2 regions of the Streptomyces sp. SD31 genome follow, and region 1 is predicted to be linked to the other one. Evidence: predicted binding sites of a transcription regulator. Region 1 holds the regulator's gene; the other holds the start of a gene.

Region 1 (5,149 bases):
CGAAGAGTCGACCAAGACCGTACAACCAAAGCCATTCCTCGCGAGTCGTGATCTGGACAACCCCCAACCAATGTTCCGCACTCGACCAGAGGATCGAATGAACCCAGCCAGACGCACGACCGCCGCAGCCGCGACGACGGTCGTGCTCGCCACCGCGGGCACCCTGCTCGCGACGACCCCCGCGTCCGCCGCCGTGACCTGCGCCTCGCCCGTCTTCAAACGGCAGTTCTTCGCGAATACGACCCTTTCGGGCACCGCGAAGAAGACGGACTGCGACAGCGCCATCGACCAGACCTGGAGCGGGGCCCCCGCCACCGGTCTGCCGAAGGACAACTTCTCCGTCCGCTGGACCGTGACACGGGACTTCGGCTCCGGCGGCCCGTTCTCCTTCGCCGCCTCCGCACAGGACGGCATCCGCGTCTACCTCGACGGCGTCCGCAAGATCGACCTGTGGAAGAACGTGTCGACGACGGTGAGCAAGACGGTCAACGTCACCATCCCGTCCGGCAAGCACACCCTGCGCGTCGACTTCGCCAACTGGACCGGCACAGCCACCGTCAAGTTCGGCTACACGCCCCGCACTTCGGCATCCGTCGACACGGTCAAGCCCCTGGCCCCGACCGGGACTTCGGTGGCGTACGACCCGACGACCGGCAAGGCCAAGCTCACCTGGGCGAAGAACAAGGAGATGGACCTCGCGGGGTACCGGGTCTTCCGCCGCCTCAAGGGCGCTGCCTTCCCCGGCACACCCCTCGCGACCACCACGACCTCCACCACCACCTACACCGACGCCACCCTCCCGGTCACCGGCGACACCTACTACTACGAGATCCGCGCCTACGACAAAGCCGGCAACGTCTCGACCGGTACCGCGGACCAGGCCGTCACCACCGCCGACCGGACCGCACCCGGCGTGCCCACCATCACGAGCGCGACGGGCGAGGTGACCCCGACCGGGGGTACGGGCGGACTGCTGGTCGGCTGGGACGCGGTCGCGGACGCGGCGACGTACCGCGTCTTCCGGGCGGCGAGCGAGAACGGCACGTACGCCGAGGTCGCGAGCACGGACCAGCTCTCCTACCTGGACACCTCGGCCGTCGAGGGCACCGTGTACTACTACCGGGTGTCGGCCGTCGACGCGGCGGGCAACGAATCCGCCCTCACCGAGCCCCAGCGGGGCAAGATCTGGGACAACGACCCCCCGCCGCTCGTCAGCGGGCTGAACGTCACCCCGACCGAGTACGGCTTCCAGCTGGACTGGGACAAGAGCCCGGCCGAGGATCTGCGGTACTACACGATCCACTGGGGCGAGCTGTGGGGCGACGAGGGCGAACAGGTCTGTGCCGGAAGCCTGGTGGACTACGTCTCCCCCGACGAGACCTCGTACGCGTACACCACGCTCCCTGACGGCGACGAGGTCTGCTTCTTCGTCGACGCCGTGGACGACGAGGGCAACTCCGCCATCAAGTGGAGCGACGATTCGGTCGAGGCCGTGCGGGTCACCGAGCTCGACATGACGCCGAGCGTGGCGACGCCCGAGGGCTCACCGCTGCGCCTGACGGTCACGGGCGCGGAGGGCGACGAGGGCAACCGCCTCGAGTGGTCCGGGCTCGGCGCGGGCGAGGAGGAGTCCGCCGACCCCGCGGAGAGCTTCCGTGTCTACCGGTGGAACCCGGCCTCCTCGGCGTACGAGAAGATCGCCGAACTCCCGGCCGGTGCCTTCACGTACTCCGACACGGGCGCGCGGCGCGGCACCACGTCCTACTACTGGGTGACCGGTGTGCAGGCCGACGGCACCGAGTCCGTACCCGCGGGCGACTGGACGGTCACGGCGCCCGCCGCCTGACCTGCCCCACCTGCCCCACCTGCCCCACCTGCCCCACCTGCCCCCTGCGAAGATCATCCGCATGACCGTGACTGAAACCCCCGTCGAGGACAGCCTGTTCGGCCCGCTGGCCGTCCGCCTGGACACCGAGCGGGGCGAAGTCGTCGTCGAGGGCGAGGCGCTACCGCGGATCGTGCTGAGCCGTGCCGCCGGCACCGAGACCGACGACCACATACCCGTCGGGACCCGGGACGGCGGCCGGCTCACCCTCACCGTCGACGGCGAGGAAGCCTCCGTGCACCCCGCCAAGGGCCGGCTGACCCGGCGTTCGTTCCGGGTCGACGTCCGGTATGCGGGCCACCTGTGGCGGCTGGTGCCCGACTCGTTGCCGGGGAGCCAGTTCCTGCGCGACGGGCGGCGGTTGGGGAACTTCTACTCCGAGGGCGACGGGCAAGTGGCGGCCGAGTGGCGACAGGATCCCGGGCCGGACACCGGGCCGGACACTGACCCGGACATCGCGCCGGACCCCACGGATGCCGCCCTGGGCTACGCCGTCGCCGCCGCGTTCGGCACGGGCGCGCAGCCGATGTGGATGCTGGTCGGCGATGCGATCGGTGAGCTGATTCCCTGACACCGGATACAGCCGAGGACGCCGCCCGCAGGACCGTACAACCAATCGGTGCCCCGGCCGGCCCTGTTCGGCGACGGTTGATCGCCGTCGTCGCCGAACAGACTGAAGGACCGCACCGACGCCGAGGACCCGCTGGCCATGCTCTGCATCGACATCCCGGACGGCGACCCGTCCGTCCCCACCGTCACCGCCACGGAGCTGAACATCGTCCCGGGCGAGCCGATCGGCCAGGACTTCGAGGCGGGCGGCCCGCGGTTCGCCCCCGCCGACGCCACCGCACCCCGCGTCTGCCGGGCGGCGACCTCCTCGACCGGCTCAGCTGAAGGCGGTGGCGTGCTCCGACACCCATTGGCGGAACGTCCTGGCCGGGGCACCGGCGATTCGGGAAACGGTGTCGCGCACCATGAGCAGTTCCGCGTTGACGGCGCCGCCCGTCACATCGAGCATCGCGTCGGCGGTCTCGTCGCCCAGGAGGGCGGCCAGGTCACGGTGGGCCTCCTCCCGGCTGATCTCGGCGAGCGCCACGTCCCGGCCCAGCACGTCCGCGAGGGCTTCCACCTGCTGCCGGGCGGTGATCCGCTGTGGGCCGGTCAGCGCGTACGTCCGCCCTCGATGGCCGGACTCGGTCAGCGCCACCCGTGCCACCGCCGCGATGTCCGCGGGGTGGATCGTGGGCAACCCGATGTCCGCATAAGGCGTACGGACCGCTCCGTGGTCACGGATCTCCTCGGCCCACCACAGGGCGTTCGAGGCGAACTGCGTCGGCCGCAGGATCGTCCACGCCATGCCGCTGCCCTTGAGCAGACGCTCGACGGCCAGGTTCTCCGCGGCCGGGCCCAGGTGCGGATGCGTCTGTGCGGTGATGGACGAGACCAGCACCACATGCTCCACGCCCGCCGCCCGGGCGGCTTCGAGGATCTCGGCGTCCGGGCCGAGTCGCGACACGAGGAACAGGGAGCGCACCCCCTCCAGCGCAGGCTTCAGTGAGGACGGCCGGCCGAGGTCACCCTCGACCGCCTCGACTCCTTCCGGGAACACGGCCCGCGCGGCATCCCGGGTGAGCCCTCCCAGCGGTCCGGCGTCGATCCCCCGGAGTTCCTTCACGAGGGCGCTGCCTATGTTTCCGGTGGCTCCGGTCACGAGAATCATGCGGGTGACATTAGGACCTCAACCAACCTTGAGGTCAAAGGTCGGAGGAGCCAAAAGGCCCTTGGCCCGCAGGTTCCGAGAGGAACCTGCGGGCCAAGGGCCTTTGACGTCGCCATCAGTCAGAGGTCTGCTGCCGCTTGGGCCGCCACACCACCAACGCGCTGGTCTGCTGCACTTCCTGATACGGCACCAGGTCCCGGCGGTACGACGCGTGCACCGCCGCCTCGCGCTGCTGCATCGCCGCCGCCGCGCCGTCCAGGGCCGACTGCAGTTCGGCGACCCGGGACTGGAGCGCGGCGACCTGGTTCTCCAGTTCGATGATGCGCTTGATGCCGGCCAGGTTGATGCCCTCGTCCTGCGACAACTGCTGGACGGTGCGCAGCAGTTCGATGTCGCGGGCCGAGTAGCGGCGCCCCCGGCCGGCGGTGCGGTCCGGAGACACCAGGCCCAGACGGTCGTACTGGCGCAGCGTCTGCGGGTGCAGGCCGGAGAGCTGGGCCGCCACCGAGATGACGTAGACCGGGGTTTCCTCGGTCAGTTCATACGGGTTGCGTCGACGACCGTCCATCTGACTCATGCTCCCTTCGCGGCCTGGAACAGCTCCGCCCGCGGGTCCTCGCCCGCGGTCGCCTCGCGATACGCCTCCAGTGCGTCACGAGCCTTCCCCGAAAGGTCCTTCGGGACACTCACCTCGACGGTGACCAGGAGGTCGCCGCGGGTGCCGTCCTTGCGGACCGCGCCCTTGCCCCGCGCCCGCATGGTGCGGCCGTTGGGTGTGCCGGGCGGCAGTTTCAGGGTGACCGGCGGTCCGCCCAGGGTGGGGACCCTGACCTCGCCGCCGAGGGCCGCCTCCGTGAAGGTCACGGGGACGGTCACCGTGAGGTTGTCGTCCTTGCGGCCGAACACCGGGTGCGCGGCGACATGCACGGTGACGTACAGGTCGCCGGACGGGCCGCCGCGTTCACCGGGTGCGCCCTTGCCGCGCAGACGGATGCGCTGGCCGTCGGAGACCCCGGCCGGGATGCGCACCTGCATGGTCCTGGACGACTTCGCCCGGCCGCTGCCCTTGCACTCCAGGCAGGGGTGCTCGGCCATCAGGCCGCGCCCCTTGCAGTCCGGGCAGGGGTCGGTGAGGGAGAAGCCGCCACCGGAGCCCCGCGCCACCTGGCCGGTGCCGACGCAGGTCGGGCACACCCGCGGTGTGCCGTTCTTGTCGCCGGTGCCGGCGCAGGCCTTGCAGGGAGACTGCGAGGACATCCGCAGCGGGACCGTCGCACCCTCGATCGCCTCGGTGAAGCTGAGGCTGACCTCGGTGTCGATGTCCTGGCCGCGCCTGGGCTGGGTACGGGTCGTACCCGTGCCACCGCGGTTGAACAGGCCCCCGAAGACGTCACCGAGTCCGCCGCCGAAGCCGCCGGCTCCCCCTTGCCCGCCCTGGGCGCCGCCTCCGAAGAGGTCGCCCAGGTCGAAGTTGAAGGAGCCGCCCGCGCCGCCCGGCCCCGGGCGGAAGCCGCCGTTGCCGAAGAGGGCGCGTGCCTCGTCGT
Region 2 (5,149 bases), on a different contig from region 1:
CGTTTCCTGCTGTCCTTCCCCGTGGGCCGAACCCCGGACGACCAGCCCCTGTCGTACCCGGACGGCGACGAGGAGCGACTCGCCGCGCACTGGCGACGCCATGGGCTCCCGGCCACGTATGAGCGCTGCGGTACCGCCGGCGCCGAGCCCGACCAGCTGCTCGTGGAATGGCGGGACTGGTACCACCAGCCTCCGGACCACCAACTGGCCTTCGCCACCGCGCTGACCCGCACCGTGTCCACCGCGATGGACATGGCGGGCGGCCGACGCGACTCCATGGACGGCGAACCGGTCAAGAAGCGGCCGTGGCAGTGGGCACTGGAGTGGTTCATCACCTCCTACCCGCTGCTCGGCGGCATCGCGGCCGGCATCAAGCTGGTCGCCGACGCCGAACTCGCCCGCGCCCACGGCATCTCCGTCGCCGCCGTCAACGCCGAGGCCGGCGAGATCTACATCAACCCGCTGCGGACCTTCGAGGACGAGGAATGGCGGTTCATCCTCGCCCACGAGATGCTGCACGCCGCCCTGCGCCACGGCGACCGCTGCGGTGCCCGCGACCCGTACCTGTTCAATGTCGCCTGCGACTACGTCATCAACGGCTGGCTGCGCGAGATGCAGGTCGGCGAGATGCCCCAAGGGCTGCTGTACGACGCGCAGTTCACCGGCCTGTCCGCCGAGGAGGTGTACGACCGGATCGTCGGCGACCTGCGCCGGATGCGCCGCCTGGCCACCCTGCGCGGCAAGGGCGTCGGCGATGTGCTCGGCGCCCCGCTCGGGCCGCCCGGCGACACCTGCGACCTCGACGAGTTCTACCGCCGGGGCCTCTCGCACGGCCTGGACCTGCACCAGCAGCAGGAGCGCGGCTTCCTGCCCGGCGGCCTGGTCCAGGAGATCCGCGCGCTCAGCCATCCGCCGCTGCCGTGGGACGCCCGACTGGCCCGCTGGTTCGACGAGTTCGTCCCCCGCCCCGAGCCGGTGCGGTCGTACGCCCGTCCCTCGCGCCGTCAGTCGTCGACGCCCGACATCCCGCGCGCGGGCCGCTGGTTCCCGCCCGAGGAGATCGCCCGCTGCACCTTCGGCGTGGTCCTGGACACCTCCGGCTCCATGGGGGCCGTCCTGCTCGGCAAGGCGCTGGGCGCCATCGCCTCCTACGCGGCGGCCCGGGACGTACCGGCGGCGCGGGTGGTGTTCTGCGACGCCGCCCCCTACGACGCCGGGTATGTGCCGGTGACCGAGATCGCCGGGCGGGTGCGGGTGCACGGCCGCGGCGGTACGGTCCTGCAGCCCGGGATCGATCTCCTCCAGCGCGCGGACGACTTCCCGCCGGGCGCGCCCGTCCTGGTCATCACGGACGGCTGGTGCGACGTGCTGAGGGTGCGGCGCGAGCACGCGTACCTGATCCCCCAGGGACGTCGCCTGCCGTTCACCCCGCGTGGGCCGGTCTTCCGAGTGCAGTGAGCCTGAGTGTGATCGGATGGGGGACACGGAACCCGTACCCGGGACCTCCCCGTAAGCATGCGAAGGGATTCATCGTGGCAACCACGCGCTCCGCACACACCGTGTGGGAAGGCAATCTGTTCAAGGGCAATGGCGTCGTCTCCTTCGACTCCTCCGGCAGCATCGCCCAGCAGCCGGTCACGTGGGCGTCGCGCGCCGAGGACGCGAACGGCAAGACCAGCCCGGAGGAGCTGATCGCCGCCGCCCACTCCAGCTGCTACTCCATGGCCTTCTCGAACATCCTCGACAAGGCCGGCACCCCGCCGACCAAGCTGGTCACCTCCGCCGATGTGACGTTCCAGCCGGGCGAGGGCATCACCGGAATCCACATCACCGTCGAGGCCACGATTCCGGGCATCTCCGAGGAGGACTTCCAGGCCAGGGCCGAGGACGCCAAGGTCAACTGCCCGGTCAGCCAGGCGCTGAAGGCGGTGCCGATCACGCTGTCGGCGAAGTTGTCGTAGCGGTTCGCCCATGGGGGTGCCGCGGCGGCTGTGTGGCGTCTGCGGCGGTGTGGGGGCTTGTCGCGCCCACGCGGCGGAGCCGCATATCGATACAGCCCCGCGCCCCTAGGGGGCGGCCCTGCGGGCCTGCCCCCTAGGGGCGCTCCCAGGCCCAGGCCCTGAGCGAGCGCTCAGCCCTCGTTTGGCACCGCTCCCCCCGGTCACCCGTCCCATTGACAAGAACCCGCTCAAGTTTTGTGCTGGAGTTCAAGGGGCGCCCTGGCGGAAGGGGACAGCGATGGCACGCGCGGTCGGGATCGATCTCGGGACCACGAACTCGGTGGTGGCCGTCCTGGAGGGCGGTGAGCCCACGGTCGTCGCCAACGCGGAGGGGGCCAGGACCACACCGTCGGTCGTGGCCTTCGCCAAGAACGGCGAAGTACTCGTGGGTGAGGTGGCCAAGCGGCAGGCGGTGACGAACGTCGAGCGCACCGCCCGCTCCGTGAAGCGGCACATGGGCGACGGGAACTGGCGCTTCCCGGACCAGGGCGACATCGACGGCACCCGCTACCGGGCGCAGGAGCTGTCGGCCCGGGTGCTGCAGAAGCTGAAGCGGGACGCCGAGTCCTATCTCGGCGAGGACGTCACCGACGCGGTGATCACCGTGCCCGCGTACTTCGACGACGCCCAGCGGCAGGCCACCAAGGAGGCCGGGGAGATCGCGGGCCTGAAGGTCCTGAGGATCATCAACGAGCCCACGGCCGCCGCCCTCGCCTACGGCCTCGACCGGGGCGAGGAACAGACGGTGCTGGTCTTCGACCTCGGCGGCGGCACCTTCGACGTCTCCCTGCTGGAGATCGGCGACGGAGTCATCGAGGTCAAGGCCACCAACGGTGACACACACCTGGGCGGCGACGACTGGGACCAGCGGGTCGTCGAGCACCTGGTGAAGAAGTTCAAGGGGCAGTACGGCATCGACCTCGGCAACGACAAGATGGCGCTGCAGCGGCTGCGTGAGGGGGCCGAGAAGGCCAAGATCGAGCTGTCCAGCTCCTCCGAGACGACGATCAACCTGCCCTACATCACCGCCTCCGCCGAGGGCCCCCTGCACCTCGACGAGAAGATGACCCGTGCCCAGTTCCAGGAGCTCACCGCCGACCTCCTCGACCGCTGCAAGACCCCCTTCCACCAAGCCGTCAAGGACGCCGGGATCAAGCTCTCCGCGGTCGACCACGTCATCCTCGTCGGCGGCTCCACCCGCATGCCCGCCGTCACCGACCTGGTGAAGGAACTCACCGGCAAGGACCCGCACAAGGGCGTCAACCCCGACGAGGTCGTGGCCGTCGGCGCCGCCCTCCAGGCGGGCGTCATCCGCGGCGACGTCAAGGACGTCCTGCTGCTCGACGTCACCCCGCTGTCCCTCGGCATCGAGACCAAGGGCGGCATCATGACGAAGCTCATCGAACGCAACACGACGATCCCCACCCGGCGTTCGGAGATCTTCACCACCGCCACCGACAACCAGCCCTCCGTCGGCATCCAGGTCTACCAGGGCGAACGCGAGATCGCGGCGTACAACAAGAAGCTCGGCGTCTTCGACCTCACCGGTCTGCCGCCCGCGCCGCGCGGCGTCCCGCAGATCGAGGTCGCGTTCGACATCGACGCCAACGGGATCATGCACGTCTCCGCCAAGGACCTGGCCACCGGCCGTGAGCAGAAGATGACGGTCACGGGCGGCTCGGCGCTCCCGAAGGACGACATCGACCGCATGATGCGGGAGGCCGAACAGTACGCCGAGGAGGACCGCAAGCGACGCGAGGCGGCGGAGACGCGCAACCAGGCCGAACAACTCGTCTACCAGACCGAGAAGTTCCTCCGCGACAACGAGGACAAGGTCCCGGCGGACACCAGGTCGGAGGTCGAGTCGGCGGTCACGGAACTGAAGCGGCAACTGGAGCAGAACGCCGAGACGAGCGCCCTGCGCACGGGCGTCGAGAAGCTCGCCACGGTCAGCCAGAAGATGGGCCAGGCGATGTACGCGTCGGCCTCCGGCGGTTCAGCCGATGAGCCGAAGGCGAGCGCCCCCGACGAAGAGGGCGTGGTGGACGCGGAGATCGTCGACGACGAGAAGGAGCAGAAGGGCGGAGCGGCCTAGCGACGGCTCGTCTCCCAGCCTTGTTTGTCCGGGCGCGGTCCCAGCTGCCGCGGGTCACGCGCCCGGTACACCACATACGGCCGGAACAGATACTGCACCGGCGCGCTGAACATGTGAGCCAGCCGCGTGTACGGCACCAGCGCGATCAACGTCATGCCGATCACCGCGTGGACCTCGTACAGCACCGGCACGCCCGCCATGCGGTCGACATCCGGCTGGAGGGTGAACAGACTGCGGGCCCAAGGGGCGATGGACTGGCGGTAGTCGTACCCGTCGCCGGAAGCGTGGGCCAGTTTGGCGACCATGCCCAGCACCATCGCCGCGAGCAGGACGACGTACATGAGCTTGTCGTTGGCGGTCGTCGCACGGAGGACGGGGGCGTTGGTGCGGCGGCGGTATACGAGCAACAGGATCCCGGCGACCGTGAGCACGCCGGCCGCCGTGCCGCCGTAGAGGGAGAACAGGTGGTAGCCGTGCGCGCTGACGCCCAGCGTGTCTGTCCAGGACTCCGGGATGAACAGCCCCACCACATGGCCGACCAGCACGAACAGGATGCCGTAGTGGAAGGCGGGCGAGGCGATGATCAGGAGCTTAGACTCGTACACCTGGGACGAGCGTGCGGGTCGGCCGAACCGGTCGTAGCGGTGACGCCAGACCAGGCCGGCGACGAGCAGGGCGAACGTGACGTAGGGCAGGACGCCCCACAGGAGTGTGGTCATGGCCGCGCCCCCGTCTGTGCGGTCGGAAGGGTGGCGCACACGGCGTCCAGGACGGACGCGTACGGTGTGCCGAAGTCGGCGAGCCCGGAGCGGAGCTCTTCCAGGGCGTCCCGGTGTTCCAGCAGGAGGTCGGTGTTGCCGGTGCGGGCCGTGAACTCCAGTACCGCGGGCAGGAAGTCGGGCGGCTCCTCGTCGGTGCACTCCAGTCCGTGCGCGCGGTAGACGTCCTTGAAGCGGACCAGCGACATGCCGCGCCGCCGGGTGTCCCCGTCGCGCCACCAGCTCAGGTACAGGCTGTGGCGGTTGTCGAAGTCGAAGACCTGGACGTAGTGGGC

The links. The regulator HspR, encoded in region 1, represses chaperone genes until heat shock. The targets are predictions, from matches to a motif close to TTGAGNNNNNNNNNCTCAA.
Region 2: the regulator HspR is predicted to act here: its motif matches at 2,174-2,192, upstream of dnaK (molecular chaperone DnaK).

Annotation. Positions count from the first base shown of each region.
Region 1 is NZ_JBQHCX010000001.1:616,996-622,144, reverse strand. It holds gene ACTMVF_RS02790 (PA14 domain-containing protein) at 98-1,846, shown strand; gene ACTMVF_RS02785 (hypothetical protein) at 1,908-2,456, shown strand; gene ACTMVF_RS02780 (NAD(P)H-binding protein) at 2,772-3,605, opposite strand; gene ACTMVF_RS02775 (heat shock protein transcriptional repressor HspR) at 3,721-4,173, opposite strand; gene dnaJ (molecular chaperone DnaJ) at 4,179-5,149, opposite strand, start outside.
Region 2 is NZ_JBQHCX010000004.1:224,181-229,329, forward strand. It holds gene ACTMVF_RS10915 (vWA domain-containing protein) at 1-1,458, shown strand, start outside; gene ACTMVF_RS10920 (OsmC family protein) at 1,533-1,961, shown strand; gene dnaK (molecular chaperone DnaK) at 2,239-4,095, shown strand; gene narI (respiratory nitrate reductase subunit gamma) at 4,092-4,814, opposite strand; gene narJ (nitrate reductase molybdenum cofactor assembly chaperone) at 4,811-5,149, opposite strand, start outside.